2 regions of the Echinicola marina genome follow, and region 1 is predicted to be linked to the other one. Evidence: riboswitches for the same ligand, from Rfam matches in the RefSeq annotation. Region 1 holds a riboswitch; the other holds the start of a gene.
What was found. Region 1 has a riboswitch for cobalamin ahead of metE (5-methyltetrahydropteroyltriglutamate--homocysteine S-methyltransferase). Riboswitches for the same ligand answer to the same signal wherever they lie in the genome.
Positions count from the first base shown of each region.

Region 2: another riboswitch for cobalamin. It lies ahead of KZP23_RS19570 (TonB-dependent receptor plug domain-containing protein); the one in region 1 lies ahead of metE (5-methyltetrahydropteroyltriglutamate--homocysteine S-methyltransferase).

Region 1 is NZ_CP080025.1:3,066,881-3,082,893, forward strand. Features, by position in the region: gene KZP23_RS12785 (hypothetical protein) at 1-780, opposite strand, end outside; gene KZP23_RS12790 (acyl-CoA dehydrogenase family protein) at 953-1,087, shown strand; gene KZP23_RS12795 (AMP-binding protein) at 1,294-2,973, shown strand; gene bioB (biotin synthase BioB) at 3,012-3,989, opposite strand; gene KZP23_RS12805 (DinB family protein) at 4,133-4,687, opposite strand; gene KZP23_RS12810 (exonuclease domain-containing protein) at 4,839-6,215, shown strand; gene KZP23_RS12815 (hypothetical protein) at 6,495-7,292, shown strand; gene KZP23_RS12820 (patatin-like phospholipase family protein) at 7,397-8,428, opposite strand; gene KZP23_RS12825 (alkaline phosphatase PhoX) at 9,139-10,551, shown strand; gene KZP23_RS12830 (acyl-CoA thioesterase) at 10,591-10,986, opposite strand; gene KZP23_RS12835 (PAS domain-containing protein) at 10,983-11,474, opposite strand; gene metE (5-methyltetrahydropteroyltriglutamate--homocysteine S-methyltransferase) at 11,593-13,947, opposite strand; cobalamin riboswitch at 14,144-14,340, opposite strand; gene KZP23_RS12845 (aldo/keto reductase) at 14,628-15,584, shown strand; tRNA gene KZP23_RS12850 (tRNA-Pro) at 15,812-15,885, shown strand.
Region 2 is NZ_CP080025.1:4,784,449-4,800,461, forward strand. Features, by position in the region: gene KZP23_RS19515 (o-succinylbenzoate synthase) at 1-779, opposite strand, end outside; gene KZP23_RS19520 (S-adenosylmethionine:tRNA ribosyltransferase-isomerase) at 905-2,125, shown strand; gene KZP23_RS19525 (LytR/AlgR family response regulator transcription factor) at 2,133-2,522, opposite strand; gene KZP23_RS19530 (efflux RND transporter permease subunit) at 2,860-6,018, opposite strand; gene KZP23_RS19535 (efflux RND transporter periplasmic adaptor subunit) at 6,040-7,164, opposite strand; gene KZP23_RS19540 (TolC family protein) at 7,190-8,515, opposite strand; gene KZP23_RS19545 (TetR/AcrR family transcriptional regulator) at 8,642-9,214, opposite strand; gene KZP23_RS19550 (haloacid dehalogenase type II) at 9,535-10,215, opposite strand; gene KZP23_RS19555 (hypothetical protein) at 10,482-10,739, opposite strand; gene KZP23_RS19560 (hypothetical protein) at 12,042-12,455, opposite strand; gene mgrA (L-glyceraldehyde 3-phosphate reductase) at 12,839-13,828, shown strand; cobalamin riboswitch at 14,095-14,294, shown strand; gene KZP23_RS19570 (TonB-dependent receptor plug domain-containing protein) at 14,402-16,013, shown strand, end outside.

The sequences.
Region 1 (16,013 bases):
TTTTTTAAGTTCCTCTAATTCCGTATCAATGGCTTCCCATTCAGTTTCAATCAAGTTTTTGTCATTGGTGAACTGCCCCAGTTCCGTTACCAACTCAAACATTTCTTGACTTTGTTCTCTTAGCTTTTGGTCTCTGCGCCCAGTACCAATACTTTCTACATAGCTGGACATTCCTGTGAAGAGGGCTTGGCTGAAGGTCCCGAAAATAGGAGTGCCTGCAGAAAGATCACCTGTAAGACTGATCAGGTTGGAGACAACAGATAGGGTAGGACTTTCTTTTTTGTTTTTGTCGATAAAACTTTGGAATCCTTTGTACCAATCATTGAAACCTGGGTAAGTGGTGGGGTTGCCCACAGCATTCAAGGTCTGGAAGAAATCCCTGGTGGCACCAAAAAGGATTAAAGGCCGAAGTTCTCTTTCCATAGAAACCAAGTTAATGATAGCTGACTGGTAATTCCCTTGGTAGATATTCAGTTCAGCATCTTTTTCGGCTTGTTGGAAATCTTCGATTAATTTGACCCTTTCAATCAGCTTTTCAATTTTCTGAGCTTCACTGTTGGTTTGGTTCAGTGATTCATCGAGCATTTGGATTTTTTTGTCCAAGTCGTGAAGTTTTGTCCCCAATTCATTGTCCAAGGAATCAGTTTTTACCTGAATATTTTTCAGTAAACTGTTTTTGAGTGACTGTTCCAATGAGGTGGTTGTCGTGTCTGTCTGCCCTGAAGCAAAGTAACTGAAGGATAAGAAGGTGATTGTGAGTAAGTAAAGTTTAGTTTTCATAGAAAATTAAATTTCCAAATGCTATACGAAATTTGTGCCATAAATGTATAATCAATATTTTATTGATGAAATAAAACTCTTTTCTAAAATTCAATTTCGGATTCAGGTATTACTTAAAGCCATGTAAAATGTGGATGAACGGGGGCATTGATTTAAAATGATGCTAGCATCCATGGGGAATTATTTAATTAAGACTTTGACCGCCAAATATCGCATGACCGAACTACAGTGTGAAGTAGCAGATGAATGTGCACAGCTGTATGGAGGTTATGGTTATATGTGGCAGTGCCTCGTAGTACGGGCATAAGTGGATGACAGGGAGTAAAATATCTGCCGGTACCAGTGGATCATGAAAGAATTAATAGCCAGAAAAGCATTGAAATAAAGGATTAATAATCAGTTCTTAATAATTAGGTGGTAGGTTTTGTCTTATATTAACATCATAATTGATTTAATTTGTTAAATTAAATTCACGAAAGAGGCCATTGTTTGATTACCCAAAATAATAAATAGATGCAAGATTTTCCATGGTTTGAATACTACCCCGAATCAGTGCCAAAAGAAGTAGATGCGGAGGCATATGAAAGTATAATCGGTCTTTTTAAAGAGAGTGTCCAAAAATACGGCGAGGCAGTAGCCTATGAATGTATGGGCAAAACAATCAGTTTTATTGAGTTAGAAAAATTGTCCCGGGATTTTGCTGCATACTTACAGCAGGATTTGAAACTCAAGAAAGGAGAAAGAATAGCCATTCAAATGCCCAATTTGCTGCAATATCCTGTAGCCATGTTTGGGGCTTTGAGGGCAGGATTGATAGTGGTCAATACCAATCCTTTATATACAGCCCATGAGATGAAACATCAATTCGAGGATGCGGATATTTCTGCATTGGTGATAGTTTCCAATTTTGCCCATAATTTGGAAGCCATTTTGCCAACGTTAAAAGTAAAGCATATCATCATCACAGGTATTGGTGACCTTTTGGGTGGTCTGAAAGGTGGTATAGTGAATTTTGTGGTGAAATATGTCAAGAAGATGGTTCCTGAATACCATGTTCCTAATGCGATAAGTTTCAAAACAGCGATGGCCTATGGTGCCCAAAGAGGCCTTGATCCAGTTAAAATTGATTTAGGGGATATCGCTTATCTTCAATACACAGGTGGTACTACAGGGGTGTCCAAAGGGGCCGAATTGACCCATGGAAATATCGTTGCGAATATGCAGCAGATTTCTGCATGGATGAAACCTAAATTAAAGGAGCATGAAGAGACGGTGATCACTGCATTGCCGCTTTATCATATTTTTGCCCTTACGGTAAATTGTTTGGCCATGTTAAAAATCGGGGCCCATAATCTACTCATTACCAATCCAAGGGATATGAAGGCATTTTGTAAGGAACTTAGAAAGAATAAATTCAGTGTCCTTACTGGGGTGAATACTTTGTTTAACGGTCTGTTAAACCAAGAATCTTTCAGGAATTTGGATTTTAGCAGCTTGAAAGTAGCCGTTGGGGGAGGAATGGCTGTGCAAAAATATGTGGCTGATCGTTGGCACCAGGTCACAGGCGTGCCTTTGGCTGAAGGTTATGGCTTGACGGAAACCTCTCCTGTGGCTTGTTGTAATCCTATTGATGGAACGGAACGCATTGGGACTATAGGTTTGCCTTTGCCCAATACAGAAGTGAAAATTGTGGATGATGAGGGCAATGAAGTTCCTCTGGGAGAAAAGGGCGAGCTTTGCATTAAGGGACCACAAGTGATGAAAGGCTATTGGAAGCGTCCTCAGGAAACTGCTGATACCATGCTTGGCGACTGGTTGAAAACCGGGGATATCGCTGTGCAGGATAAGGATGGTTTCTTGAAAATAGTGGATAGGAAGAAGGAAATGATCCTAGTTTCAGGGTTTAATGTTTATCCCAATGAAGTAGAAGATGTTATAGCGGGACATGAAAAAGTAGATGAGGTGGGGGTGATAGGTATGCCTGATGAGAATTCGACAGAAAGGGTGGTGGCTTATGTTGTGGCCAATGATGAGAGTTTGACTTCCGATGAATTGATCAGTTTTTGCAGGAAAAGTCTTACCAACTATAAGGTGCCGAAAGAAGTTTATTTTGTGAAAGAGCTTCCCAAATCCAATGTGGGGAAAATCCTTCGGAGAATTATTAAAGAAAATCACATGAAACAATCAGTATAGCAAAAAAGCTCTCCCGTTACGGAGAGCTTTTTGTCTTTTTATATGCTTACTTCTTGATCCTTGAAAGCCTTTCTAGGCTTCAGGTTCAATGTCTGGAACAATTGTTTGTCCATATCTTCTTCAGGGTTAGGGGTGGTTAGTAATTTATCCCCGGCAAAGATAGAGTTTGCTCCTGCCATAAAACACAATGCTTGTTCCTCTGTATTCATTCTTACTCTTCCTGCAGAAAGTCTTACCATGGCTTTTGGCATGATGATCCTTGCCGTGGCTATCATTCTTACCATTTCCCATACAGAAACTTTTTCCTGCTCTTCTAGCGGAGTGCCTTCCACTGGTACCAAGGCATTTACAGGAACGGATTCTGGGTGTGAAGGCAAAGTCGCCAGGGTGTGGAGCATGCCCACTCTATCTTCCAGATTTTCTCCCAATCCAATGATTCCGCCGGAGCAGACAGAAATGTCCGCTTTTCTGACATTTTCCAATGTATCTAATCTATCATCATAGTTTCTTGTAGTGATGATTTCATTATAATGCTCCTCGCTGGTGTCCAAATTGTGGTTGTAGGCGTAGAGCCCTGCATCCTTTAATTTGGCAGCTTGTTCTTCAGATAACATTCCCAAGGTACAGCAAACTTCCATTCCCATGGTGTTTACTCCTTTTACCATTTCAAGTACTTTGTCAAAGTCTCTGTTGTCTCTAACTTCTCTCCATGCTGCTCCCATACAAAAGCGGGTACTGCCTGCTGATTTTGCATCAGCAGCCTTTTGCAATACTTCTTCTACTTCGAGTAATTTATGGACTTTAACATCTGTGTGGTATCGGGCGGCTTGGGGGCAATAAGCGCAGTCTTCAGGGCACCCTCCGGTTTTTACAGAGAGTAAGGTACATACTTGTACTTCCTGAGCGTCATGAAATTCACGGTGAACTGTGCCTGCTTTATAAATAAGGTCTAGAATGGGTAAATCAAAAATTGCTTTGATTTCTTCTCTGGTCCAATTGTTTCTAATATCAGTCATCAAAATTTGATTTGAATGTTCTTTTACAAGCCCTAAAATTATTGAATTTTCATCAGGATGTAATCTTTTTGCTGGTTTTTCTGGTGGTTAGCCTTAAAGCGTAAATACTTTGGAGGTATGGTAAGTTCTTATTTTTGAGTAATTTATTTAAGCTGGGTCAAAATGTTTTTTGACTGGCTAAAATGTCTTTTTTCATGGGTGATGATGATTTCCACAGCAGTAGAAAGTGGGTAGGCGATCAACTTATTGGCAGGGGAATGGATGATCTGTCCTTTTTCCAAGAAGGGCGCTAATTTTCCAACCCATTGGGATAATTCATTTTGATGGCCCTCAAATTCCTTTAAGAGGTTCGAGGTGTCTTCTCCTTGGAATTTATCAGGTGCCCATATAGGAATGGTTTTTAGCTTTTTTGGCTGCTCTGGAGATACTGATTTCAAGATGGTATTACCCAGAATTTTGGTCAGGAAACCAAAATTACCTATAAAGGGTTTTTCATAAGTACCCTCTTCCAACTGTTTGAAAATTGGAAAATAACTTTGGTTAATGACCATCAAGTGCTGAATATTCTCTTCGATGCTCCAGGTGTCAGGATGGGGTTTGAAAGTCAATTGCTCAGGGCTAAGCTCGCCAAAGCTAGATAAAAACACCTGAGTGTTTTCTTTGATTTGTTTTTGCCAGTCTTTGATCTTGCTTTCCATGGTTATTGAGAGGTGCTTATGGATAAATATCTGTTTATATTGGCTCCCAATTCTATTTATTGGGACAATTAGGGTCAAAAATCGTTATTATGAATGACAAATTCGCCAAATTGAACCGCAAATAATTAAAACAATCAAGTAGCATCCAGTTATGATATATGCTATTGTAGATATTGAAACTACCGGGGGCTATGGTAAAAGGCACCGTATTACTGAAATTGCCGCATTTTTACATGATGGAGAGCAGGTGCTGGACAGTTATCAGACCTTGCTCAATCCTGAATGTGAGATTCCGCATTATATTACAGGACTTACAGGAATTGATCAGCAAATGGTCGAGGGAGCCCCTGTGTTTAGAGAGATTGCTGATGAGCTATACGACTTTTTACAGGGGAAAGTCTTTGTTGCCCATAATGTGAACTTTGATTATCAGTTTATTAAAGCAGAGTTTGATCGTGTTGGTAGGGAATTTGACCTGCCGAAATTATGTACGGTAAGACTGAGTAGAAAGATATTTCCGGGCTTAAGGTCTTATAGTTTGGGAAGTATATGTGAGTCCAAGTCCATTTCCATCACAGACCGTCATAGGGCTTATGGAGATGCAGAGGCCACTGCGGAGCTGTTCGGGATGCTCGTGGATGCTGATGATCAGGGGGTAATAGCGTCACTTTTAAAAAGAAATTCCGGTGAAGCCTTTTTGCCTCCCAATATCAGCAAGGAGCAGTTTATGGCATTGCCGGAAAAGGTAGGTGTTTATTATTTTCATGATATTAATGGTAAGGTGATTTATGTAGGGAAAGCGCTTAATATCAGAAGTAGGTTTAAGGGGCATTTTTCTGGGGCAGTCAAAGGGAAACAGGCTATGAAGTCCGAGATTCATAGCGTTAGTTGCCAATTGACGGGGAGCGAATTTCTGGCACTTTTAGTGGAGGCATTGGAAATCAAGAAGCATTGGCCGAAATTCAATAGGGCACAAAAGGTGAAGGGGACATCATGGGGATTGTATCGTTACCAGGATGGAGCGGGGTTTGAGCGTTTTCAAGTCGCTAAGATCAGCCGATTTACCAAGCCACTGTTGAGTTTTAAAAGTCACCATGATGCTTGGTCTTATTTGTTAGAGAAAGTGGCACATTATAACTTGTGTCCAAAGTTGTGCGGTATCCAAAAGACAGCTGCAGAGTGCTATGATTATAAATTAGGGAAATGTGAGGGGGCTTGTTGTGGGCAGGAGGATGCTGCCTCTTATAATCAAAGGGTGGGGGATTGGCTACAGCAGATGAAAAAGGAACGTGCTAGACTATTGATAAAGGAAAAGGGAAGAGGAGCGGGGGAAGATGCCGCTATTTTGTTTGAAGATGGGGTGTTAAAGGCTTATGGTTTTGTGAACAGAGAAGATGATGTGGTGGCAGACACAGGTTTTTTGGACTTTTTAGATCCTGTTAAGCCTGTTTCGGAAACAACCTATATATTGGAGCAATATTTGGCTAAAAACTTTTCTTCTAATGTTATTATGTTAGATGAGGTGTAAGTGATAGGTAGTCAGTTTTTTATGTGTTTTGTGGTGCAGGCGAGTGGTTATAAAAATGATTTTAACGAATGATTTTTGTTCAATCAATCGAAAGATATTTTTTAGTAAATGTAATGAATGTCTATGGTTTTTAAAGAAACAGAATATATTTCCTTATAGTTGTGTTTTTTGTTTAAAAATGTTTATTAAGTTTTATTGTTTTTTAAATATACCAAATAATTGTTTATATTGATTAGAGTAGTGTTTTAGAGTGATTTATAAACCCATAATTTCTACGATATGAAAAAGTTGTTTTATTTCGCCACAGTTTTGTTCATTGTCTGCCAAGGTGCATTTGCGCAAGGAGACCATAAATATATGGTAATTGAATTTATCAAGGTAGCGTCTACACAAATGGTAGATTATTCTGAGAATAAGAGTTTTATGGAGAAGATTTATTCTGAAGCCATCAAGCAAGGTGATGTGGAGGGATGGGATCTATGGTCACTACAGTCAGGCCCCGATCAGGGGGATTTTCAGTATGTGACTATCACCTATTATGATGATCCTGTAAAGATGATGAATGGAATGACGGATAATAATTTTGTGAATTATGCAAAAAGGGCATTTTCTTCTGAAATGTCTGATCAGCAAATAGAAATGAATGTGGAAAATGCCGTGGCTAATCGTGATCTGGCGATGAGAGCCTATATGGTAATGGTGGCCCATACAAAAGATGATTTTGAAATGAAGCCAGGTGTCTTGGCCTCTTTTGATTTGATGAAAGCGGCAGAAGGAAGGTTCAATGAATATGAACATGTGGAGACTGATCTATACCTGCCATTCCATCAAAAAAAGATTGCTGCGGGTATGATGGAACGATGGATGTTTTTAAGAACAGCGGTACCTATGGGAAGTGCTGCCGATTATACACATATGACGTTGAATTTTTACAACGATTATTTGCAGTTCTTTAATTCTATGGAATATGAAGATATGGAAGCTTCAGAAGAGCAATTAACGGCCATGGAAGAGGGCTTAAGTTCTAGAGACCAAAAATGGGTGTATATGGCTACATTGCTCAAAGCCATTAGGTAAGCAGGTAGGCATGAATAAAGGATGATTTTCTTTTGGTAAGTTTTTCTGTAAGTATGCCTATTGCTAATCATGTCGAAAAAATCAAAAAAGAGCTCTGGAATCTATTATTCTAGGGCTTTTTCTATGGGTACTAAATTTTGAACGATTTCATTTAGGAGGCTTTCATTTTTAGAAATATAATCGTCGACAGCCTCTTTTAATGCTTTTAGATTAGATTTGGATGCTGCATCAAACTTGTTGGAAGCATTTTTAAGATCTGGATTAATTCGTAGAAATCCATTTTTGTTTTTTTCTGCATCAAAGAGCCATTTTAGCTGATGGGTGACTGTTTCAGCATTTCCAGACCTCACAATAGAAAGTAAAGGTTTTGTCCATTGGCCAGGGGCAAAGTTCTTTGCTTCATGAAAGGTATATTGTCTCTCTGGGAGGCCGGTCCCTAAAGACAACAAATACATGTCTTTACTGATGGGATTTTTGATGTTTTCAAAGTACATTTTACGGGTTTCTGCATAAGCGCACATGCCGGGGTTATTGGCAAAAACAGCTCCATCAATCAAGGGATAGCTGATACCTAGTTCGGATTTAATATTGACTGCTTGGAAATAAGTGGGGGTAGCAGTAGCAACTCTTGCGACATCTTTTATATGAAAATCTTTTGCCTTGGTGATCATTGCATTATGTTGATTGAAAAAATGGGCGCGCCTGTGATCAAGATCATAAGCTGCGATAATACAGGGCTTGATCAATTGGCTAAATTTATTGTCAGCAAATTGTTCCGTAAAAAGAGTATTTAGTGCTTTATCAGTGTATTTGTCGTTAAGTAACCCACCTAATGTTTGTATTTTATGGAGGTGAGATTTTGAATAGGCCTTAAGACAAAACTCATGGAAAAAATTATTCACTTCTTCTGTGCTGAATTTAGCCTTGGCTTTGAGCTTGTCATCGGGGTTTAACAAAGCACAGGTGATAACCCCTCCTGAACCTGTTCCCGCAAAAAAGTCAACAAAATCTACCAGCCTGGAATGTTTGTTTTTAGTTCTTAGCTGGATTTTTTCCTCTAGTGCTTGAAGGATCAAGGCGGGTATAACTCCCCTTACACCCCCGCCATCAATAGAAATAATTTTCACTTTTTTCATTTGTCTTTTATTTTATTGAAACTCTACCTTGATCAATAAATTCACTGTATGGGGGATACTTTCCGACTAGTCTGGATCATGTTATATTGTGCTACGGGACTAGGTGGAATCAAGAGCGTATAAAGGGTTTTTATCCTTTGTTAATCTATTGTTAACTAAAATTGATATTGTACTGTTTTTTGTTGTAATTGTTTAGCAGTCAGTTGTTTAATTTTGGTTATTTTAAAAGGTTATTCCTTTTAAGTTACATATAAAAATAATTTAAAAATCTAAATTTGGTAGAATATTTACCTGTAAATTGTTGATTTGCTGAGTTTTGATGGTTGGTGGGGAGTGAAATGAGTGTTTGATGTTGTGTTTTGTGCTGAAGAAGGGTTAATTCGTTCTTTTTTAGAGTGGCTAAAGACTGCTGTTTAATAATGTATTAATAAAATTAGGACAATCTCGAAATAGCATCTCTTCCCTACCTTGTATTCTGATAGGTGTGTTTTAAATAATAGGTATACCACCAATTGCAGCAGTAAATGATAAGGCAATCGAAAAGATCGTTTTGATTACAATGTCAGGGGCTTTGGCCTTCAGGATTTTGGGCCCCAGCGCAAAGCATTTAAGGATACAGATATCATAGCAGCTAAATATACTTAGGGGAATCTCGATTATTTGAACGAAAAGAAAGTTTGTTTTGACATTAATAAAAAACCGTTATATCTATGAGTACTGGCAATAGTAATACCGACAGAAGAGCATTCATCAAACAATCAGGTATGGTGACCATGGGCTTTATGGGCCTGTTTCAATGCATACAACCTTCTTCAAAAAACGGATCTTCGAGTGAGAAGATTGGCTATGGGCTACTAGAAGAGGACCCTGATAAAATTCTGAATTTGCCTAAGGGGTTCAGTTATACCATTATTTCTCGCTCTGGGGAGCTAATGGATGATGGCCTGATTGTACCGGGCAGGCCGGATGGAATGGGGACTTTCCCTGGAAAAGAAGGGAAGATCATTATTGTTAGAAATCATGAAAACAGCCCGGATGATTTTGAGGAAGGGGCTTTTGGAGAGCATAATGAAAATTACTCATCAAAGTATGCAGGAGAATTGTATGAAAATGGAATGGGTAGCCTGCCTGGTTTGGGAGGCACTACTACACTGGTTTATAATCCAGCAACCAAGAAAGTTGAAAAGCAGTTCCTTAGTTTGGGAGGTACAGTCAGGAACTGTGCTGGAGGGGTGACGCCATGGGGTTCTTGGTTGACTTGTGAGGAATCAACCGTCAGGAAAGGAGACTATGATGGTAAGTTGGAGGAAGATCATGGTTATGTCTTCGAGGTCCCTGCATCAGAGGATCCTATGCTCTATACCGCTAAACCAATTAAGGAAATGGGAAGGTTTAATCACGAGGCTGTTGCGGTGGATCCGAGAACAAGTATTGTTTATTTGACAGAGGATCGCGGAGACGGCTTGTTTTATCGATTTATACCTGATGTGCCCGGAGAGCTTCACTCAGGAGGGAAACTACAAGCTTTGGCCATAGTAGGTAAGCCTTCTTTTGATACCCGAAATTGGGAGGACTTAGAGACAGAAAGGATGCCCAAAAATAAGGCTTTTGATGTGGAATGGCTCGATATAGACGATGTAGAGGCACCTGATGATGACTTGAGGTATAGGGGGACAGAACAGGGAGCGGCATGTTTTGCCAGGGGAGAAGGAATTTGGTTTGGACAGGGGGAGCTGTATTTCGCCTGTACCAATGGAGGAGAGATTTCTGCCGGCCAAGTCTTTAAATACACCCCTGGGAAAAATGAAGGTAAAGCTAATGAGATATCAGCACCAGGGAAATTGGAACTGTTCGCTGAGCCTAATGACACAGAGATTCTTAAAAGCTGTGATAATGTAGCAATTGCCCCTTGGGGTGATTTATTATTATGTGAAGACAGGTCACATCCTTTTGTAGTAGGGATTACCCCAGAAGGAAACTTTTATAAGCTGGCTGAGAATATTGGTTATGAAAGTGAATTTGCAGGCGGGGTGTTTTCTCCAGATGGAAAAACCTATTTTGTTAATATACAGGGGGCTGGTTTGACCATTGCCATAGAAGGTCCTTGGGATCAAAAAACTTAAACCAAGAATAGATATTGAAAAGGGCTTGCAAGCCCTTTTTTAATGTTCTTTTATGATAGGGGTAGGTTTTTTATCCTCATCAATGGCTACTAAGGTAAAGGTGCCGCTAATCGCCTTTTCCCTTCCTTCTTCATACATCTGCTCAATAAAAATATCAACCTGAATTTTGAGACTGGTGTTCCCAATATGTATGATGGATCCTACAAGTTCAATTATGGTACCAGCAGGGATAGGCACGGTAAAATCTATTTTGTCACTGCTGACAGTAACCATTTTTTGGCGACTGAACCTCGTGGCAGTGATAAAAGCTACTTCGTCCATTAAATGCATGGCAGTACCTCCGAATAAGGTGTCATAGTGGTTGATTGTATTGGGGAAAACTGCTTTGAAGATTCTGGTCTCTGCTTTTTTGATCTTTAGTTCTAGTGCTGTCATATTTCTGTTTCTAGTGCAAGAAAGTGGGAAGTGTTTCCTGATATATTTTTTAATGGAAAAATGTGAATTTGACAAAGATAGGTGGAGTGGTCAAGTTTATAGTTGATTAGTTTACTTTGGAAAGGGAGATCGAGGGATAATTTTCTTTTGAATTCTTTAAGTGCCAAAGTAGAGGTGCATTCTCCTTGCAGAAAAGAAGGTTTTTTGCCAATGGCAAAATGGGGACTGTATCCGGTCATTTTTTTAAAACCTTGGTTTACCCAAATGATGTGTTTGTTGAGGTCGGTAAGGACCAAGGCATCGTAATTTTCTTCCAGTATATCCCATTGGGTGTCCCATTTAAAGCGATCTTTAAAGTATTCCAGCGTGGCTTTGTCTTGTTCGATCGATCCTGGAATTTTATTGGAGAATACACTTTGTATATAGATATCCCAACATTTTAAAGGTGTCTTAATGAATGGATTTTTGCTATCCTTCTTTGAAATCATATCGAGAGAAATAAAACTATTCCGAACAGGTATTTAACTTGTTCGGAATAGTGATTGTTTAATATTAATCATTTTACCAAGTTGATTGATTTCGGTAAAATAACTGTTTTTTAAGGTGCTAGCCCAGGTTGTTGAGGACTTTGGTACTAAAACTTGAGGTATTCAAAGTGGCATTATCCCTTAAGGATTGAGCTGCTTTTACCATTCTTATGAGGGCTTCTTTTGTTTCCTCCCAACCTCTGGTTTTTAGACCGCAATCAGGGTTTACCCATAGTTGTCTGTCCTTGATAACTGCTTTGGCTTTATTCATAAGTTGGACCATTTCATCCTCTGTGGGGATTCTTGGGGAGTGAATATCGTAGACACCGGGACCAATTTCATTTGGATATTGGAATTCAGCAAAAGCATCCAACAATTCCATTTGAGAACGGGAGCATTCGATGGTGATGACATCCGCATCCATGGCAGCTATGTGTTGGATGATATCATTAAATTCAGAATAGCACATATGGGTGTGGATCTGTGTTTCGTCTTTTACACCGGATGAAGCAATGCGGAAGCAATCTACAGCCCACTTTAGGTATGCGTCCCAATGTGAAAGTCTAAGCGGAAGGCCTTCTCTAAGAGCAGGTTCATCGATTTGAATGATTTTGATTCCTGCACTTTCCAGGTCATTGACTTCTTCGCGAATAGCCAATGCTATTTGCTGACATGTAACCGAACGTGCTTGGTCGTTTCTTACAAATGACCATTGAAGGATAGTGACTGGACCTGTTAGCATTCCTTTTACGTTTTTGTTGGTCAGGGATTGCGCAAAAGATGTCCAATATTTGGTCATGGCACGAGGTCTTGAAACATCTCCATAGATGATAGGAGGTTTGACACACCTGGATCCATAGCTTTGTACCCATCCATTTTGGGTGAAGACAAAGCCCTCCAGTTTTTCACCGAAATATTCCACCATATCATTCCTCTCAAACTCACCATGCACCAGTACATCTAAGCCAATAGCTTCCTGCCACTCGATGGCTGCTTTGGTTTCCTTCTTAATAAGTTCATTATATTGATTTTGAGTCAATACTCCTTTTTTTAGGTTGGCACGCCATTGTCGAACTTCTTTGGTTTGTGGAAAGGAACCAATGGTGGTCGTGGGAAATAAAGGTAGCTTTAGGTTTTCTTCTTGCAGTTTTTGGCGCTCGCTAAATATGTTTTTTCTTTGGCTATGTTCTGGACTAAGCAGCTCTACAGCCAGCTTAACTTTGGCTTTGTGAATGATTTGGGCCTCTGCTTTACTTTGGATGGCTGCTTTGTTTTCCGAAAGGATGTCCAAATTGGCTTTGTTTTCTTGGTCTATCGCAAGCTTTCTTAAGTTGCTTATCTCCTCTACTTTCTGTTTTGCAAAAGCTAACCAGTTTTTGATCTCCGGAGTCAAAGCGGTCTCGTTAGATTCTTCCTCCAAATCACAGGGACTGTGTAATAAGGAGCAGCTAGGACCGATCAAAAGCCTTTCGGTCTCTTTGGCCTTTTGGGCTTTTTCGAGCAATGCCAAGGAGCCTTCAAAATCATTTTTCCAAATATTCCTGCCATCTACCAAGCCTAATGACAAGCTCATGTTTTTCGGGATAGACTGTAGCACTTCCTCCAATTGCTCAGGAGCTCGTACAAGATCTATATGTAATGCGCATACCGGCAAGGCACTTGCAATGGGAAGATTATCTCCCAGATTGCCAAAATAGCTGGCAAGCAAGATTTTGATATTTGGGCAGGCTCTTTTTATTTCCTTATAAGTCGATAAAAATGCCTCTTTTTCTTCCTTGGAGAGATCCATGGCCAGATAGGGCTCGTCTATTTGTACCCACGTAGCACCTGAATTTTCTAGCTTTTTCAGTATTTCCAGATAGACAGGTAGGAGATTTTGCAGCAAGGAAATTCTATGAAAGCCTGTCTCCTTTTCCTTTCCTAAAAGTAAATAGGAGATAGGACCAATGATGACTGGTTTGGTCTGTATGCCCAGTCTCTTGGCTTCTTTGAATTCATCCAGTATTTTGGAAGAGAATAATTTGAATTTTTGATCTTTTTTAAATTCCGGGACAATGTAGTGATAGTTGGTGTCAAACCATTTGGTCATTTCCATGGCGATGATATCCAGACCATTGTTTTGATAGCCTCTGGCCATGGCAAAATAAAGGTCCAGTTCCGGTCTTTTTTGGTCTGTAACAATATCATGGTATCGTTCAGGAATGGCTCCTACTGTTAATGACATGTCCAGTACCTGGTCGTAAAAGGAGAAGTCATTGGAAGGGATCATGTCTATTCCAGCTTCCTGCTGTAATTTCCAGTTTTGTAGACGGATGTCAGCTCCAGCCTTTAAAAGATCATGAAGTGAAATTTTTTCTTTCCAATAGGCTTCACAGGCCTTTTTGAGTTGTCTTCGGCTACCTATTCGCGGATAGCCAAGATTGTGCGTTAGCATAATGATAAACTTTTAACGTGATAAATAATTGTCAAAAGCCTTTAGCTAAACTTCGCAATGCTGCGATGGGAAGGGAAACTGAAAAATAAGACGTACCTTTCCCTTGGGCACATTTATCCCAGGAGAAGAAAGGAAAAGGAGTCGTACTTGACAGGTGCTTCAAACCGCGAAAGCATTGTCATTTCTGTCCTCCATAATGGACAGTTCAAAATAGGCAGGTCTCCTGGCTTGTAACATTTTTGCCGTCCTTCCCACCCCGATAGCTATCGGGACAGTGGACATCCAATGGGCAAAAACTTTCACGTTACTTACAGTTGCGCGACAGCCCGTGATTTTCACACGGTTCCCTATTATCATCGACCTTAGCCGATGACCTATAATGGTAAATGAAGAAATTATGTAAAGAACTTTGATCGGCAAATATAGGGAATGCAAACCGAATTGAGTATATAAATTAATCTGTGAAGTTTTAAATAAGGAAAAATATTGATTGGAAAGGGGGTGGGTTAGAAAAAATAATAGGTTAAGATTATGGTTTCAATTGATTGATTTTAAATGGTTTATGTTTTTTGTTGTTGGCTAGGGTTTAGGTTTGTAAAAATAAAATGGTATCCCTATTTAAACTTATAAATTTGTAAAGTATGAAAAAGAGGGCATGTTTTGTTCAAATATTAGTTTAAATGACAAAAACAAAGATCGGATTAGGTTTGGCATCATTGGGAAGACCGGAATATATTAATATTCGTCCCCATCAAAATATAGACAAGTCTGCTGAGGCCTTCAGGTCAAAGACCAAGTCTGTGCTGGATGAGGCCTATAAAAATGGGGTTCGATATTTCGATACAGCTCCTTCATATGGAAGGGGAGAGGAGTTTTTGCTGGATTGGCATCGAAGTAGGGGATATAAAGATGTGGTTTTAGGTACCAAATGGGGGTATACCTATAAGGCCAATTGGGAGTTGGGCTATAATGGTCCGCACGAAGTGAAAGAGCATTCTTTGAGTAAGCTTAGAGAGCAATGGAAATATTCCAAGCAGCTATTGTCGGCATTGAAAATATACCAGATTCATTCGGCTACTTTTGATTCTGGGGTTCTTGAAAATAAGGAAGTACAGCGGGAACTGATGAGTCTAAAAAAGGATTATGGTTTGATAATTGGCTTGACCAGTAGCGGAAAAGCACAGACTGAGATTTTGGAGGCAGCAATGAGGATTGAAGTAGATGGGGAGGAACTTTTTGATAGTTTTCAGGTTACTTTCAACCTGCTAGAGCAAAGCACCCTTTCCGTGCTCAAAAAGGCAAAAGACAAGGGGAAGTTGCTAATCATCAAAGAAGGGATGGCCAATGGAAGAGTATTTCCGAATAAGCATTTTGAACATTATCAGGATAGATATCAGGAATTAATAGCTATGTCCAAGAAGTTTCAAGTAGGGATAGATGCCTTAGCTTTGCGTTTTTGTATGGATTTAGTTGAACCTGATTATGTGCTTAGTGGCGCTGGAAATATAGAACAGTTGAGAGAGAATTTGAAGGCCCATACATTTGAACTTAAAGGTGATGATCTACATCAACTACAATCCATGGCGGTGGATGTTTCGGATTATTGGGAGGAAAGAAGTCAACTTGAGTGGAATTAATTATAATTTGGTTTTATAATTATTAAAAAACTATTTTATTTGCAGCAGCTTTAGAAGCTAGCATTCAGCAGGTATATGCTGGAAGGCAAGGAAAGAAGGTAAATTCTCTTTTTGAAAGCGATAGGATGTGTGTAGGCTTGGATGTGGATAGTGAAGATGAAGGGCATGAGTCCGAAAAATATAATAACAAGGAGTGTCTTTTTTCCATTAAGTAAAGACAAAATAATCGGAGTGTAGCGCAGCCCGGTAGCGTACTTGCATGGGGTGCAAGGGGTCGTGGGTTCGAATCCCGCCACTCCGACTCTTTCGAAACCTTTCGATTATAAAACCCTGTAAATCATATGGTTTACAGGGTTTTTTGTTTTTATATACATCAATATATACCATAATATATCAAGATATATGAGAGCTATTAGGTGAACACGTTTT
Region 2 (16,013 bases), 1.7 Mb from region 1:
TCACTGGATTTACCTACCCCTATCAACTCTTCATCAAGGGCAATATCCAATGGACTTTGCTCACAAAGTTCGGCCATACTTTCTGTTTGGCCCGCCTTTATTGGCTGCTCGATACTATGTAAATCAAACTTTGCCAAACGGTCTAGCTTAGTCAAAGCATCACTGGGACTAAATGACCCATTTGCGTCCACCCTGAGTGTAATTTCATCCGCACTAAAGTTCTTTCTTATATGTGCCAAAAGCGATAGTTCCTGCTCGAAGTCTATGGCCCCGATTTTCATTTTTATACAGGAAAATCCCGCCTTGAGTTTTTCTTCTATTTGCTGGAGCATAAAATTCACATCTCCCATCCAAATCAATCCATTGATATCAATGGATTGATTTTCGGAGTAAAAAGCATTTTCGAGTATTTGCTTCTTCCCTCCATGGAATAAATCCAATAATGCTGTCTCAAATGCAAACCGTATACTGGGATGTTCGTCAGAAACAAAAGAATGGCAAAAATCCAAAATCCCCTCCTGGGACCATTTAAACTCCTCATTCTTCAATTTTCCCACATAAGCGTTCAATATCTCCTCAAAATCCAGTATATCATCTATGCTCAACTTCGGAAGCGGCCCTGCTTCTCCCCAGCCTTTGACGCTCTCCTCTCCTTCCTTGCCCACGCTGACAAAATAAGTGTCTTTACTTTTTAATACTCCCCTTGAAGTACCTGCATCAAACCTGAAATCCAATCTGTGCTTTTTATAAGCAACATCCAACCTAAACGTATTTGACATGTTTATTTCTTCTCCTATTTCTAAACAATTATATTTGCACTCCTGAAGAGCAAAACTAAAGGAATTGTACAAATTTCTTTCTTGTTCTTCATTAAGAATACCAAACTACTGATATTATTCTTCCTATGGAAAGCAGGCCTGAAATCAAATTATCTGACTACCAATACGAATTACCTGACGAAAGAATTGCCAAATTCCCACTCAAAAAAAGGGACCATTCCAAATTACTTCACTTTGAAGAAGGGAAAATCAATCATCATCGTTTTTTTAACCTTCCAGAACTACTTCCTGACAATTCCCTGATGGTATTCAATAATACAAAGGTAATCCCCGCCAGATTGATCTTTAAAAGGGCTTCAGGTGCTAAAATTGAGATATTTCTATTACAACCCATCGCTCCCAATCAAGTCATCAATGAAATTATGATCCATGAGGGACCAGTCACTTGGAAAGCTATGATTGGGAATTTAAAAAAATGGAAAGATAATGAGTCCCTAGAAGGCTTGGCCATTATCAATGATCAAGAGGTCAAAGTATCGGCTACCTTGGTGGACAGGGAAGCTAGGTATGTTAAGATATCTTGGGACAAGCCTAACACTCCTTTTGCGTCCATTGTTGAAGCATCAGGAGAAGTCCCCTTGCCCCCCTATTTAAACAGAAAAGCAACCTCTGAAGACAAACCCAGGTACCAAACTGTATACTCCCAAAAAGAAGGAGCCGTAGCAGCGCCCACAGCAGGACTTCACTTTACGGATGATATCTTAAATCAGCTCTCTGAAAATGGCACCAAAAAGGAATATTTGACCCTCCATGTAGGTGCTGGCACCTTCCAGCCCATCAAGGACGAAAATGTAACTGACCACCCTATGCATAATGAGCAAGTGGTCGTAAAAAAAGAAAATATCAAAAATCTTCTAGATCATGATGGAAATATTATTGCAGTAGGTACTACCTCCATGCGCTCCCTCGAAAGCATATATTGGTATGGTGTCAAGTTATTAAACGAAAAGGATAAATTGTTCTTAATCCCCAAATTATACCCTTACCAAGACCATGCTAAAAAGCCCAGCGTGAAAGAAAGTCTCCAAGCTATATTGGATCATATGGAAAGTGAAAACATAGAAGAGATTACAGGCAGCACCGAAATATTCATTATGCCTGGATACCACTTTAAAGTTTGTAATGGCTTATTGACCAACTTCCATCAACCTGGTTCTACATTGATATTACTGGTAGCGGCATTTACCAAAAATCACTGGAAAAACATATACAAAGAGGCCCTGTCCCAAGACTATAGGTTCTTGAGTTACGGTGACAGTAGTTTATTATGGCATCACAAAAAATAGGATAAGATCAAGCACCAGAACCTAATTTATTGATTCCGTGGATTAACTTTTGATAATAAGTTCTTCCTACAGGTACATTTTCCATTTCAATGGTGACTTCCTTAGGTGAAATAGTGGATATCTTATCAAGTCGGACAAGATAAGATTTGTGGATCCGAACAAATTCATCCTCAGGTAATATTGCTTCAAATTCCTTCAGAATATTCCTGAGGGAATATACCTTATCCTTGGTCACTAAAGTGGTATAGTTTCCATCCCCCTTTAGCCAAAGTATATTTTTAAACTTTACCCGTCTTAGGCAACCTTTATCACGAACGAAAAGTGCGTCTTTTATCAAAAGTTCGTCGTGATCGGAGTGGTTTTTCTCTAATTTTGAGTGTTTTTTGTTTGTTGCCATTCCATGATGTGATATGATTTCCCCCATAATTTTCTTTTTTGACTTTGGAGATGTTTTTATCAGCCGCTTTTATATTCATCACATTTAAGTCCCCCTTTAAATAAAAAATACTGGAACGAAAAATTCATCCCGCATCTTATTATTACTGTTTCAGAGTTCAAGCAAAAACGATCTGTTATTTTCAATAAGGCCTTCTATACTTTTCAATCTTATATAAAGATAAAAAATAATATACATATTTATGTATTTAAAAATCATTTTTTTTAATAAATATTAAAAAAAATAGCCTAAAGACATTCCATCCTTAGGCTATTTAAAATCTTAAAAATTACTTCTTTTATCCTTTTAACGCCTCTCCTTTTTCCAAAGCTGCTAGATTCTTCTTACCATACGCGATCTTTGTGATGACCACATATAAGACAGGTACCACAAAAATCGCAAGGAAGGTAGCTGCTAGCATTCCACCAATCACTGTCCAACCTATCGTCTGTCTAGCAACTGCACCAGCCCCATTTGAGAGGGCCAGAGGAACTACACCGAGGATAAAGGCCAAGGAAGTCATTACTATAGGCCTTAATCTTAGTTTAACCGCTTCAATTGTTGCTGCCAATAACGGCATGCCTGCATCAACCCTTTCTTTGGCAAACTCCACGATCAAAATAGCATTTTTAGCCGCCAAACCAATCAGGGTTACCAAACCAATCTGAGCATAAACGTTATTATCCAATTTGGGCAGAAAAGTAAGTGCCAAAATCGCCCCGAAGGCACCCAAAGGAAGGGCCAATAGGATAGAAAACGGCACTGACCAGCTTTCATACAAGGCTGCCAACAATAGCGATACTAAGATAATGGATAATGCAAAGATCAAAATGGTGGTATTTCCTGATGACAATTCCTCTCTACTCAATCCTGAGAAATCATATCCATAACCAGCCGGTAACACTTCCGCTGCCACTTCCTCCAAAGCGGCCAAGGCTTGCCCACTACTATATCCAACCGCTGCATTCCCATTCACCTCTGTAGACCTAAATAAGTTATAGTGACTAATAACGGAAGCGTTTTCAACCACTTCGTAATCTACCAAAGCACCTAATGGAACAGATTCTCCCTTACCATTCATCACATAATACTGTTCCAAATCCTCTATATCCATTCTATAAGTAGTATCTGCCTGCGCTACCACACGGAAATTACGTCCATAGCGGGTAAAATCATTAATATAGGAACTTCCCATATAGGTGGACATGGTAGAAAAAACATCTGACACTGCTACCCCCAGTTTTTTAGCCTTTTCCCTGTCCACAGTAACATGATATCCAGGAGTCTTAGCAGTAAAGAAACTGTAGGCCATAGCGATTTCAGGTCTTTGGTTGGCTGCGGCCAAAAACTGTCCAAGTACTTGTTCAAATTCCTTTACATCTCCTCCAGCGCGTTGTTCCAACATAAAGCTAAAACCACCGGTTTGCCCCAGACCAGGAATCGCAGGTGGTGGAACCACCACAATATTGGCCTCTTTTATGGCAGAAAACTTTTGGTTCAACTGCCCAATCAACCCGAATAGCTGTTTGGAAGGATCTTTTCTTTCTTCCCATGGGTCCATCTGAATAAAGAAGGTACCACTATTGGATTTAAAGGAGAAATTGATCGCATTCAAACCTCCTATACCAGTAACGTTTCTAATTCCATCCGTAGATGTAATCATTTCAGACATCTGATCCATAATGGCCCTGGTTCTGGAAGTTGAGGAACTTTCAGGAAGTTCCAGAGAAACGAACAATCTTCCCTCATCTTCCGTTGGTAAGAAGCCCGTAGGTTTGGATTGGAAAAGACCGAAAGTTCCTGCATAGAGACAAGCCAAAAGTATAAGTACCAATGGTGTTGCTTTAATGCTTTTCTTTACCCCTGAACCATAAGAGGATGTAACCTTTTCGAACCAGGTATTGAATTTATAAAAGAACCTGTTCAACCCTTTGGACTCCCTATTGATCTCACTAGGCTTGAGCAATAAGCTACACAATGCAGGAGTTAAGGTCAAGGCCACAAAGGCCGAAAGCAATACAGAAATCGCAATGGTAATGGCAAACTGCTGGTACATCCTGCCCACAATTCCCGGTATAAAACCTACTGGTATAAACACGGCTGCCAAAATCAATGCAATAGCAATTACAGGTGCGGTAATATCCTTCATCGCTTTCATGGTGGCTTCCTTGGCTGATATTCTTTGTGAATCCAGGTAATGCTGCGCTGCTTCCACTACCACAATGGCATCATCCACTACAATACCAATGGCCAAAACAAAACCAAACATGGTCAGGGTATTTACGGTAAACCCTAAAGGAATGAAGAACACAAATGTCCCCACAATTGAAACTGGTATCGCCAATATTGGAATAAGAGTTGCCCTCCAGTTTTGTAAGAAAAGGAATACCACAACAATCACCAAAATAAGGGCCTCCACCAAGGTATGCAATACTTCGTCTATAGATACCTGCACCACAGAAACTGACTCAAAAGGCACCACATAATCCATGTCTGCAGGGAAAGATGCCTTCATTTCATCTAGGGCCTTATAAATCCCTTCTGCGGTGTCAATGGCATTACTTCCAGGGGCTTGGTAAACCAAAAGGATGGCTGCCGGCTTTCCGTTGACCAATGAGAACCTTCCATAATTAAATTCACCAAATTCAATTCTAGCAATGTCCTTCAGGTAAACCAATGTACCGTCCTCTGGATTTGTCCTTACTACTATATCCTCAAAGTCTTCTTTTCTTTCCAACTTCCCATTTACAGTAATTGGATACTCAAAAGTCTGACTATCGACCTGTGGCATACCACCTACCGTACCTGCTGCTACCTGTAAATTTTGTTCCTGAATAGCTGCTGAAACCTCTTTGGAAGAAATATTATATTGGGCCAATTTATCAGGCTTCAACCAAACCCGCATACTGAAATCCTGACCAATGGCATTAATATCTCCTACACCTTTTACCCTAAGTAGTGCATCCTTGATAAATATATTGGTATAGTTAGAAAGGAATTTGGTATCATGGGTACCATTCGGAGAGTACATACTGATCACCATCATGATACTTGGATTCCGCTTTCTTACCACCACCCCTAGACGTTTTACCGCTTCAGGAAGTGTCGGTTCTGCAATACTCACCCTGTTTTGAACATCTAGGGTAGCAATATCAATATCAGTCCCCACATCAAATGTCACATTCATGTTCATCTGACCTGTGCTGGTATTATTACTACTGATGTAAGCCATGCCTGGAGTACCATTAATCTGGGTTTCAATTGGCGTGGCTACAGTTTGCTCCACTGTCTGAGCATCTGCACCTGTATAATTCGCTGATACTGACACTACCGGCGGGGTAATATCAGGGTACTGTGTCACCGGTAAATTCACGATGGCTATGGCTCCTACTAGCAAAATGACTATAGAGATCACCATCGCCATCACCGGGCGCTTAATAAAAACTTCTGATATCATAAAATTTTCTGCTTTGAGCGATTAATTGCTTACTTGGGCTGCTGCTGATTCTGTTCTCACTTTTGCACCTTCACGAAGCTTTTGTATTCCTTCCACCACGATTTGTTGTCCAGGTTTTACCCCATTTCTAACTACTATATCAGTCCCGAACTTGGTTCCCAAAGCAACATTCTGTTGATGAACTGTATTTTCCTCGTCAATGACATACACAAAATATTCGCCCATTTGCTCGGTAACTGCTTTAAATGGAATGGTAACCTGCTCTCCTATATCTTGGTTGAGCACTTGGAGATTGACCGTCATACCAGCAATCAACTCTTTTTCTGGATTTGGAAATTCTACTCTTAAATTAATCGTACCGGACTGTCTTCCTACAGCCCTGTCCATGGTCGTCAACTTCCCTGGATAGGAATAAACATCGTTCTTGTCAAACTTAATGGTAAAAGTGGAATCGGCTAGATTTTCATCTTTGAGCATTTTGCTGAATCTTCTGATATCCTTTTCATTGATCACAAAATCAACCAAAACAGGATCATCGGAAGATAGTGAATTCAACAAAGTTTGTCCTGGACTAACCTGAGCTCCCAGCCGAACCTGGGAAATTCCTATGGTACCTGAAAAAGGAGCCCTGATGACAGAATAATTATAGTCTGTTTCTGCACTCTTCACTTGCGCTTCTGCAGAAGCCACCTGTGATTCCGCTGTCAAAATATCTGTTTTGGCATAATCCAATTGTTGCTTAGCAATAGCCTCTTTTTGGTCCAATATTTCATATCGCGCCAAATCCTTTTTGACACGCTCAAGATTGGCCTGGGCACTTTTTAAATTGGCCTTGGCCTGCTCATAGGCTGCCTGGTACTTACTTCTATCTATCTCATATAATGCTTGCCCCTTACTTACTTGCTGACCGTCTTCCACAAAAATCTTCGTAATATACCCACTGACCTGAGGCCTGATTTGAATTTCATTCAAAGGCACTACTGTACCAGGGTATTGATCCAGGCCAGTCACATGCTCACTTTTCACTTTTGTGGCCTTAACGGCGACGGCCGATGGTTGATTAGACTGGGTAGTAGCCTCCGTTCCGCAAGAGCTTATTGCCCCTACCATACCGGCACTAAAAATTATCCATAAGAACTGTTTCATTTCCCGCTTAATTATTGTCATTGTTTTATATCTCTATGTTTCCTAATGCCCTGTCAAGGTCGATTTTACTTGACAGTAAATTGAACATGGCGTTATAATGGTTAAGTTGTGCCGTTCTGAGTTCTGTTTCAGCCACTATCAAATCCACATAAGCCTTTATTCCTTCATCATATTGTAATTTGATGATATCGTATACTTCCTCCGCCAAATCCATATTTGATTTGATGGTTCTCCATTCATACAAATCACTTTTGTATTGTGCCAAAGCAGTTTGATATTCAGTATTAATCTGCTTTTCCAAGTCATTCTTAGCCACATTGATTTTCTCCTGTTGCAGCTCTGCAATGCGGATTTCCTGATGTCGTTTCCCCCCTTGAAAAATTGGAAAAGCCAAGGTCAATCCCAAAGATGATTTGGGATAATTCTGACCATACAAATCCGAAAATGAATTATTAAAATACAACCAGTTATAATTATAATTGGCTGAAATATTGGGTAGGTAAGCCCATTTTTGGTAGCCTGTATTCAATTGTGCAAGATTGGCTTCCGTTTGGAGTTGCCTGTATTCAATTCTGTTCTCAGGTCTCAAGCTCCTGCTGGTGTCGGCTAGCGCCACGCTTTCCATATGGGCATAATCATAACGCAAGGCAATGTCCTCGTCCGTAGGATACCCCATCAATTGTTTAAGGTATGCCTTTTTGGCACTGACACTTTCTTTTACCCTACGTTGATCACTTTTAATATTGGAAAGTGTGATTGCGGCCCGCTGATAATCGGTCTTATCCACTAAGCCAGATTCAAATCTACTTTTTGCATCATGATACTGTTTTTCCTGTCTCAGAAGATTTTCATCAAGTATCTTGAGCTGCTCAAAAGACAATAAAATATCATAGTATGCTTTACTCACATCGACTACAGTGGCTATTTCAATATTTTCAATATTTTGTTCGTACTGTTTCTTGATGTGCTTAGAAGTTCTTCCCGCAAATATTTGATCCCTGTTTAGAATCTGCTGATCAACCTGAAGTAATATTCCGGAATTATACTTTTGCCCAAAAGTAATCACTTCCCCGCCTATTGGTTGTTGCTGCAATTTAATATTATCATTGAGAGAAGCATTCGCAGAAACCTGAGGATACCAACCGGACAAACTTGATTTGATTTCACGATCGCCTATTTTTTCATCCAAAATCGCCTGTTGCATCCCCGGCCCATTGTCCAAGGCATACTGAATGCACTGCTCCAGCGTAAGAGCCGCTTGGCTAGTCTTGCCCACCACGTCTTGCGCTGAGCTGACATTCGGAAATAATAAAGCTCCTGCAACTAAATACAGAAGTAGGTATTTACTCATCCTCATAAAATTTATACTTAAAACACTTGATTTATCTATTTTACTATATAGTTTTCCATCCTGGATCACTGGATCAAGACATTTACTATCCTTCAAAATTTTTGGATTATTTTGGATCTTAAAATATCAGCCTTGGAACTTGATTCCATCCCAGACCACTTCGGCGATCTCCCCTAGGTCAAGTTGGTCACGATGCACTTTTTTACTTTGGTTAAGGCTTACTTTAACCGAGCTGACCACACTTCCATGAACCAGAATAGCCAAAATGGCTGGCTTGACACCTGATCTCAATACACCAGTATTAATTCCCTCTGAAAAAAAATCATGCAACCAATCATGCCATTTATTCTTGCCCATTTGAACCTCCTCAGAATTATAAGGTGAATTCATAAACTGCTCTATAAAACCATGAATGGATTTTTCCTGCAAATAAAAGCTTTTCAAATTGTGCCAAAAGTCCATAAATCGAGATTTAAAATCCTTATTAGGATCATCACCCCGTACTGCTAAGTCAACCAATTTTTGATTTACATAATGATATAATTCTAAAATAAGATCATCCTTATTTTCAAAATGATGATAAATCGTTCCCGCTGCTACATTTGAGTTTTTGGCCACCATGCTCATGGGGCAGCCATGAAAACCATGGTCTTTAATCAAATCAAGGGTAGCCGCTAATATTTGTTCTTTCTTACTCATCAAATCTTTTCTCCATAAAACCGAATGAACATTCAATCAACAAAAAGAGAAATTAGTTCCATGATATTTAAATTTTAGAAACACAAATTGACAAAAGAAGCTTAAATCACTGAATTACAAGAACAAAAAATGATCTTTTCACTGGAAAACCAACCATTTTATCCACCTCAACCCTACCTTAAACTAACTTAAATGAATACTCCACTCTCTATCTCTACATCCTTGAATATTCAGTTCATTAAAAAGCAGGATTCAGGATAAAAGGTTCCAGCTGCACACAACCTTTTTGATAATCATCTCATTACCAACACCCTGTATTATTAGTTATTTTTACCTTCAAAAAATGGCACCAAATCAGTCAAAATCTTCACCGTCATATCTGGTTCTACTCCCCAAGGGTCCATCACAATATCCGGTGATCGCTGCACCCAAACCACCTTAAGTCCAACATTTTTTGCTCCGATGATATCAAAGGAATTTCCTGAAATAAACCAGGTAAATTGATGGCCTGTATGATTATACCTCAAAAAATTCTCATAAACCTCCGGATCCGGCTTAAAAGTCTTCGTCCCCTGAACACTATAAATATTTTCAAACTGGGAAGCCAAGCCTGCTTGGGCCAGCAAAGTCCTTACCTCATCTTGCGGCCCATTGGAGAAAGCAAACAAGCGAAACCCTAATTTTTTTAAGGCCTTTAGCGCTGCAAGGGCTTCAGGATAAGCAGGCAATGCCTTGCTATATTCCATTATTTCTGCTTTTTCCCCATCTTTTATATTTAATTTATGATACAGACAAGCATATTCCAAGGCCTGTTCAGAACAAACCGTAAAATCTACATCTTCTTCCATAAGCCTATGTCGAAAAGCATATTCACGCTGCTTGTATTTCCATGTCTCTAAAACTTCAGCAGCTTGTCTCCCCATAAATTTCTCCAATGAATTGATCACATTAGAAGCATCAACCAAGGTTCCATGTACATCAAAGGCAAGTGAAATACGCATATTAAGGCTATTTTATCGGCTATCAACAATAAGATCACCACACCAAACAGCAGATTGAAAAACTTTCTCTGCCATTCAAAATATCGGTGAATGACCGCTCATGAATTTACGATTTTAAAAAGGATAATAAAATGTAAGCCCCAATTATAATCAGGAAAAATCAAGCTGTAAAAATATAAAACAGGTCTCCTTCCTTAATACAAGACAAGGAATGGAAATTTAAAAACGCACTATAATTCTCAATTGAAAATAGATTACTGCAACAACTAGGCGTCCACAGTAGAGAAGTCTGATCTAAAATTGGTATAATCTATACTTTTAACCATTTTGACCAAAATATCAGCAAGCTCTTGCTTACAAACCGAAACACCAAAATCAAACCCTTCTTCTTCAATAAACTTAATTCTTCTATCATCGAACAACCGGGACAACACAACCTTTTTTGTTGCCCTTACCAGAACATGGTCTCCATCTGAAGGACAGTTCACTATTGAGAGAAATCCATTTGTAGATGAAATTAGCATATACTATAATTTTAATGATTTTTTATTGCAATATACAGACACAAACAATTCCTTAAAAAGGCCCTTTAGCTGACCACTCTATTTCAAGACCGGATCATTTCTGATTTACAGGTTGGCAGCAAAACACAGTTGAAAATTTAACGTCATAATTAGAATAAAGCAGCCGAAGTGCATTAATTCATCTAAAAGTAGAAAGAGTATTTTACAAAAACAATGACGAAAACCATCGGTACCTTTCTTTTTATCAACAACTTATCAACATATTTGCTCAGCTTCTAACCCTCATAAAAGATATTTTTGAATAAAAAATACCATAATTAGGGTATTTTTCTACCAGCTTTAAAATTCCATTTTTTGAACAAATTATTATATGTGTATCGGTACCTTTTCACGTATCCTCTAATAAACAAAATATCCAGCGAAATCTATTATTTGACCTTTGGAGCATTCAGTTTTGGAACGATTGAGAAGATCGTTAAGAAAATGAGCTAGCTCGCACCGTGGAGTTCCATGCGTAAAGAAAACAGTCAGTGACTGTTTTTAGCGAGTAGCCAGCTTACAGGTCAGGCCCTCACGTTTACATGGGGCTACCTGCAGCAAAGCAGACACACATCTATTATGATAAAGTTAAGTCCAGGGAAATAGTCCTATTAAAAACATCATTATTAATTTCCAGAAATGAAATAATTTGTCAAAAAAGCCCTTGCTTCCCGTCTCTCCATCACACAGCTACCAGTTTTTACGGACAAAGGCGAAAAGCTGGAGGAAAACAGTCTATTTTAGCTTTGATACACACTATTTAATGCCGTTTATTTATGGATCCAAATTGCAAATCTGGACCAGAAAGGGAGTTTATGAACAAAAAGAGGGCTAAACCCAGCTTTGCCCCAGCTTTACCCCAGCTTTGATACAGCTTTGCCCCAGCTCTGGTATTACTTTGGTATTAGTTTGGGCTAGGGTTGGACCAAGCCGAAAAGCAGGGAAAAACGGTCTATTATAGCTTTGATATGCGCTATTTATTAACCACAGATGGACAAAGATGAACACAGATATCTGTTTATTCATCCTTTTACACAATTGACTGTCTGGGCAGGTTGATTACTTCAACTACACTTAACCTGACAAGGGTAAACAAAATTTAAGTTGAAAACTATTCACCCCCGGAAATATTGCTTGACCCCAACTTTTAGGACTGATCCGTTTTGACCAGCCGTTCTTAAAGCAAAAAGAGAATAGTAATCATTAAAAAGGTTCGGGAAAATTCCCCGAACCTTTCTCACCAAGTTTGACATATTAAAAAAATCAACGAAAAGAATTTTTAATTGCATTAAGCAGTTTCAAAACAGTTTTATCCTTTATTTTATTCTCTAAATAGGAGTGATTAGCATGGTCAATTTGTACAGCAGCACTTAATAGTCCCCATAAAGCCTCCCTGTTACATTCAGGAAAAACTTCTGAACCAAAATCAAGCTTAGCCTTTGCCGCGATCAAATCAGACACTTCAATAGCTGGGCATTCAAGCAACTTCCTCTTAATAATCTGCGCCAAATCGTAGAAATCATAATAATAATAAGCTGCCTCCGGTCTAAGTTCATTCCCTATTATTCTTTCTACCCTATCAAACTCTTTTTGCATCATCGGAATCCAATCCAATAGCGGTATTAGATTCCTCTCGAATGTTTTCTTTCCATATGAGGGAAGAAAATTGGGATTCATTCTCCTTTGTTCTAATAGCATATCAAAAACAATTAATGAAACAAAAATTTAACCATTTGGCTCACTTTCTACGCGCTGGTTATTTTGATTTTCTATATATCTAATGTCTGTATTTAATTTCAAACAAACAAATGTTTTTTCATTTTTTATATATTAAAACGTATTTTAAATAATGTTTTTTATACTTCAAACCATTAAAGATTTTTACAAACATACCATTATTTTTAGGGTCTCATATCGATCATGCCGCTATTCAGTCTTAAATTCTTAAACATTTATTTTTATAAATAATTTATTGTTTACGCTCTCGCAAGATGGGGAAAAGCTGGACCTTTCTGATTATATTGCATCCTTTGTAAAATTTCAAAATCACAATAAACCTTATGAGCTATTTACCTCATCCCGATCGATATAAAAACATGACCTATCGTCGCTGTGGAAAAAGTGGACTTAAACTACCTGCACTTTCCTTGGGGCTTTGGCATAATTTCGGCCATGTGGATGTTTTGGAAAACTCCCGTAAAATATTGCAACTGGCCTTTGACTCAGGCATTACCCATTTTGACCTGGCCAATAATTATGGTCCGCCTCCAGGTTCTGCTGAAGAAAATTTCGGCAAAATACTTAAAGAAGATTTTACCGGTCTTAGAGATGAATTGGTCATTTCTTCAAAAGCCGGTTATTTGATGTGGGATGGTCCCTATGGCGATTGGGGATCGAAAAAATATTTGATTTCCAGTCTTGACCAAAGTCTGAAAAGAATGGGACTGGAATATGTGGATATTTTTTATCATCACAGACCTGATCCAGAAACGCCACTGGAAGAAACCATGGGCGCACTACATCAAATCGTCCAACAAGGCAAGGCTTTATATGTGGGAATTTCCAATTATAAGGCAGATGATGCACAAAAAGCCATTAATATCCTTAGGGAAATGGGCACTCCATGCCTTATCCATCAACCTAAATACTCCATGTTTGAACGTTGGGTAGAAGGTGGTCTACTGGATGTTTTGGGACAAGAAGGTGTAGGCTGCATTCCTTTCTCTCCATTGGCACAGGGGATGCTGACCGATAAATATTTGAAAGGAATCCCTGAAGATTCCAGGGCTGCAAAAGCACACGGTTTCCTCAAAGAGGCCGATATTACTGAGACCACACTTCAAAAAATAAAGGCTTTGAACGAACTGGCCCAAGAAAGAGGGCAGAGCTTGGCACAAATGGCCCTTTCTTGGTTATTAAAAGATGATAGGGTAACTTCCGTACTTATCGGAGTCAGCAAAACCAGCCAGTTGGAAGATTCTCTGAAATGTCTGAATAGACTGGATTTTTCAAATGAAGAACTTAGTAAAATTGAGGATATCCTGAAATAATCAGTCATCATTTATTCTAAATCCTGATTATCCGCTAATGCCAGTAACCTGAAATCCTTTGATGAAGTGGTCGGAAGATTGAAGACCGAAGCAGTTTTTGTTTTAGTTTAAGCATTCGTTTAGAACCTCTTTTGACCTTAACTGGTACAATTGCGGATATTCATATTCTAAAAAGCATCTATGAAATTACATGGATGCTTTTTTTTAATCCCTCCATTAAAATTATACTAAAACTATTTTTTTAAGCTGATTCCTAAAAAATAACTACCTTTGCACAAGTTTTTGGTACCTGTCTCCTATTTCGGGGATGGGTTTAATAGGGAATTCGGTGTAAGTCCGAAACTGTACCCGCAGCTGTAAACTTCAATGCAGCTTTTGGCATCTACAGCCACTGTCCGCCTAGGCAGACGGGAAGGCCGTCAAAAGTGAAGTAAGTCAGAAGACCTGCCAATAACTGTTATTCAGAGCTTTCGGGTGAAAAGCCATGAAAAATCATTCTTAGCGCTGAGGGTGTTTTTATCAGTTTTCCCAGAAAGTTCATAGTGTCAAACTCTTAATATTCATCATTACGCTATGAACAAAAGTATTGTTCCCTTTACAAAAAAAGGGAGAAAATTGGCTGCTTCAATAGTATTGGCGGGCCTTTATTTCTCTCCCTCCCAAACATTTTCCCAAGACACTACTGAATTAGAAGAGGTAGTAGTTACAGGTACGAAATTTGAAATTCCAATAGAAAAATCCGGAAAGTCTATTTACAAACTGGATCAAGAAGCCATTGAACAAAATGCAGGCAAAACTGTCGCCGACCTGCTCAATGAAGTCCCCGGAATACAAATAGAAGGTAATTTCGGCTCACCAGGTACCAACATCAATTATTTTGTCAGAGGTGCTAGCAGTAAAAACACCCTAATTCTCATAGACGGTGTCCCTATCAATGATCCCTCTGGAATAGCCTCTACCTATGACCTCAGGTTACTATCTTTGGACCAAGTAGCATCCATTGAAGTTTTAAAGGGTGGATTGAGCACACTGTATGGAACAGGAGCTTCCGCTGCAGTTATCAGCATTAAACTTAAATCTGGACTACAGGATAAAACCTTGGCAGGTTCTGTGGATATCAATGGAGGTTCATATGGCACCTACAGAGGAGGGCTTAACCTTCACGGTAAAAGCAATAAATTTAATTATATGCTTTCAGGAAGCACCTACCTTTCAGATGGATTTTCATCTGCATCCGAAGAACAATCCCCTACTCCATTTGGGAAAGACGGCATGAAAAGGCAAAATGCCCTATTGAAATTGGGTTATGCCTTTTCAGACCGATTTCAATTGGACTTTGTTTCTGCCTATGATGATATGGAGGCTGATTATGACGACAATACTTTCACCGACGCTGATAACCAACAGACCAATCAGCAATTTAGAATAGGCTTAACGCCTAGCTATACCTATAGCAAGGGAACGATCAAACTCAAGTCAATTTATAATATCAATGAAAGGGAATTTATCAGTAGCTTTCCAAGTGAATACAAAGGAAGAAACTTGCAGCTCGACCTGACCCAAGAACATCAAATCCTAAATGGCCTAAAAGGTCTCTGGGGTGTAAACCTGCAGCAACTCTCTTACGAACAGCCTGGTGAATTGAACTTTGATGAGAATAAATTCACTTTGGTCGATCCCTATGCAAGTTTATTCTACGAATCCAACAGTGGCTTTAACCTTCATGGTGGAGCCCGATTAAATACGCATTCGGAATACAACAGCAAATTCGTTTACAACCTGAACCCATCTTATTTAACAGCCATTTCTGATAGGGTAAGCATGAAAATTCTTGCCTCGGTTTCCAGCTCCTATGTCACTCCCACGCTATACCAATTGAATTCCCCTCTTTACGGAAATACCCAGCTTCAACCTGAGGAATCCATCAATTATGAACAGGGCATATCCTTCTATATTGGCAAAGACTTCACTGTGAACTTGGTACATTTCACAAGGGATGAATCAAACCCGATTGACTTCGTTTCTATCTACGATGAAGAGGGCAATTATGTGAGAGGCGAATACCAAAATACTACTAACGAAAGACGGGTGGAAGGATTTGAAGCTGATCTTTCGTGGAAAGTAAACCAGTTCTTCGAGATAAACGGAAACTATGCCCACGTAAGTACCGATAAACCAGAAACAT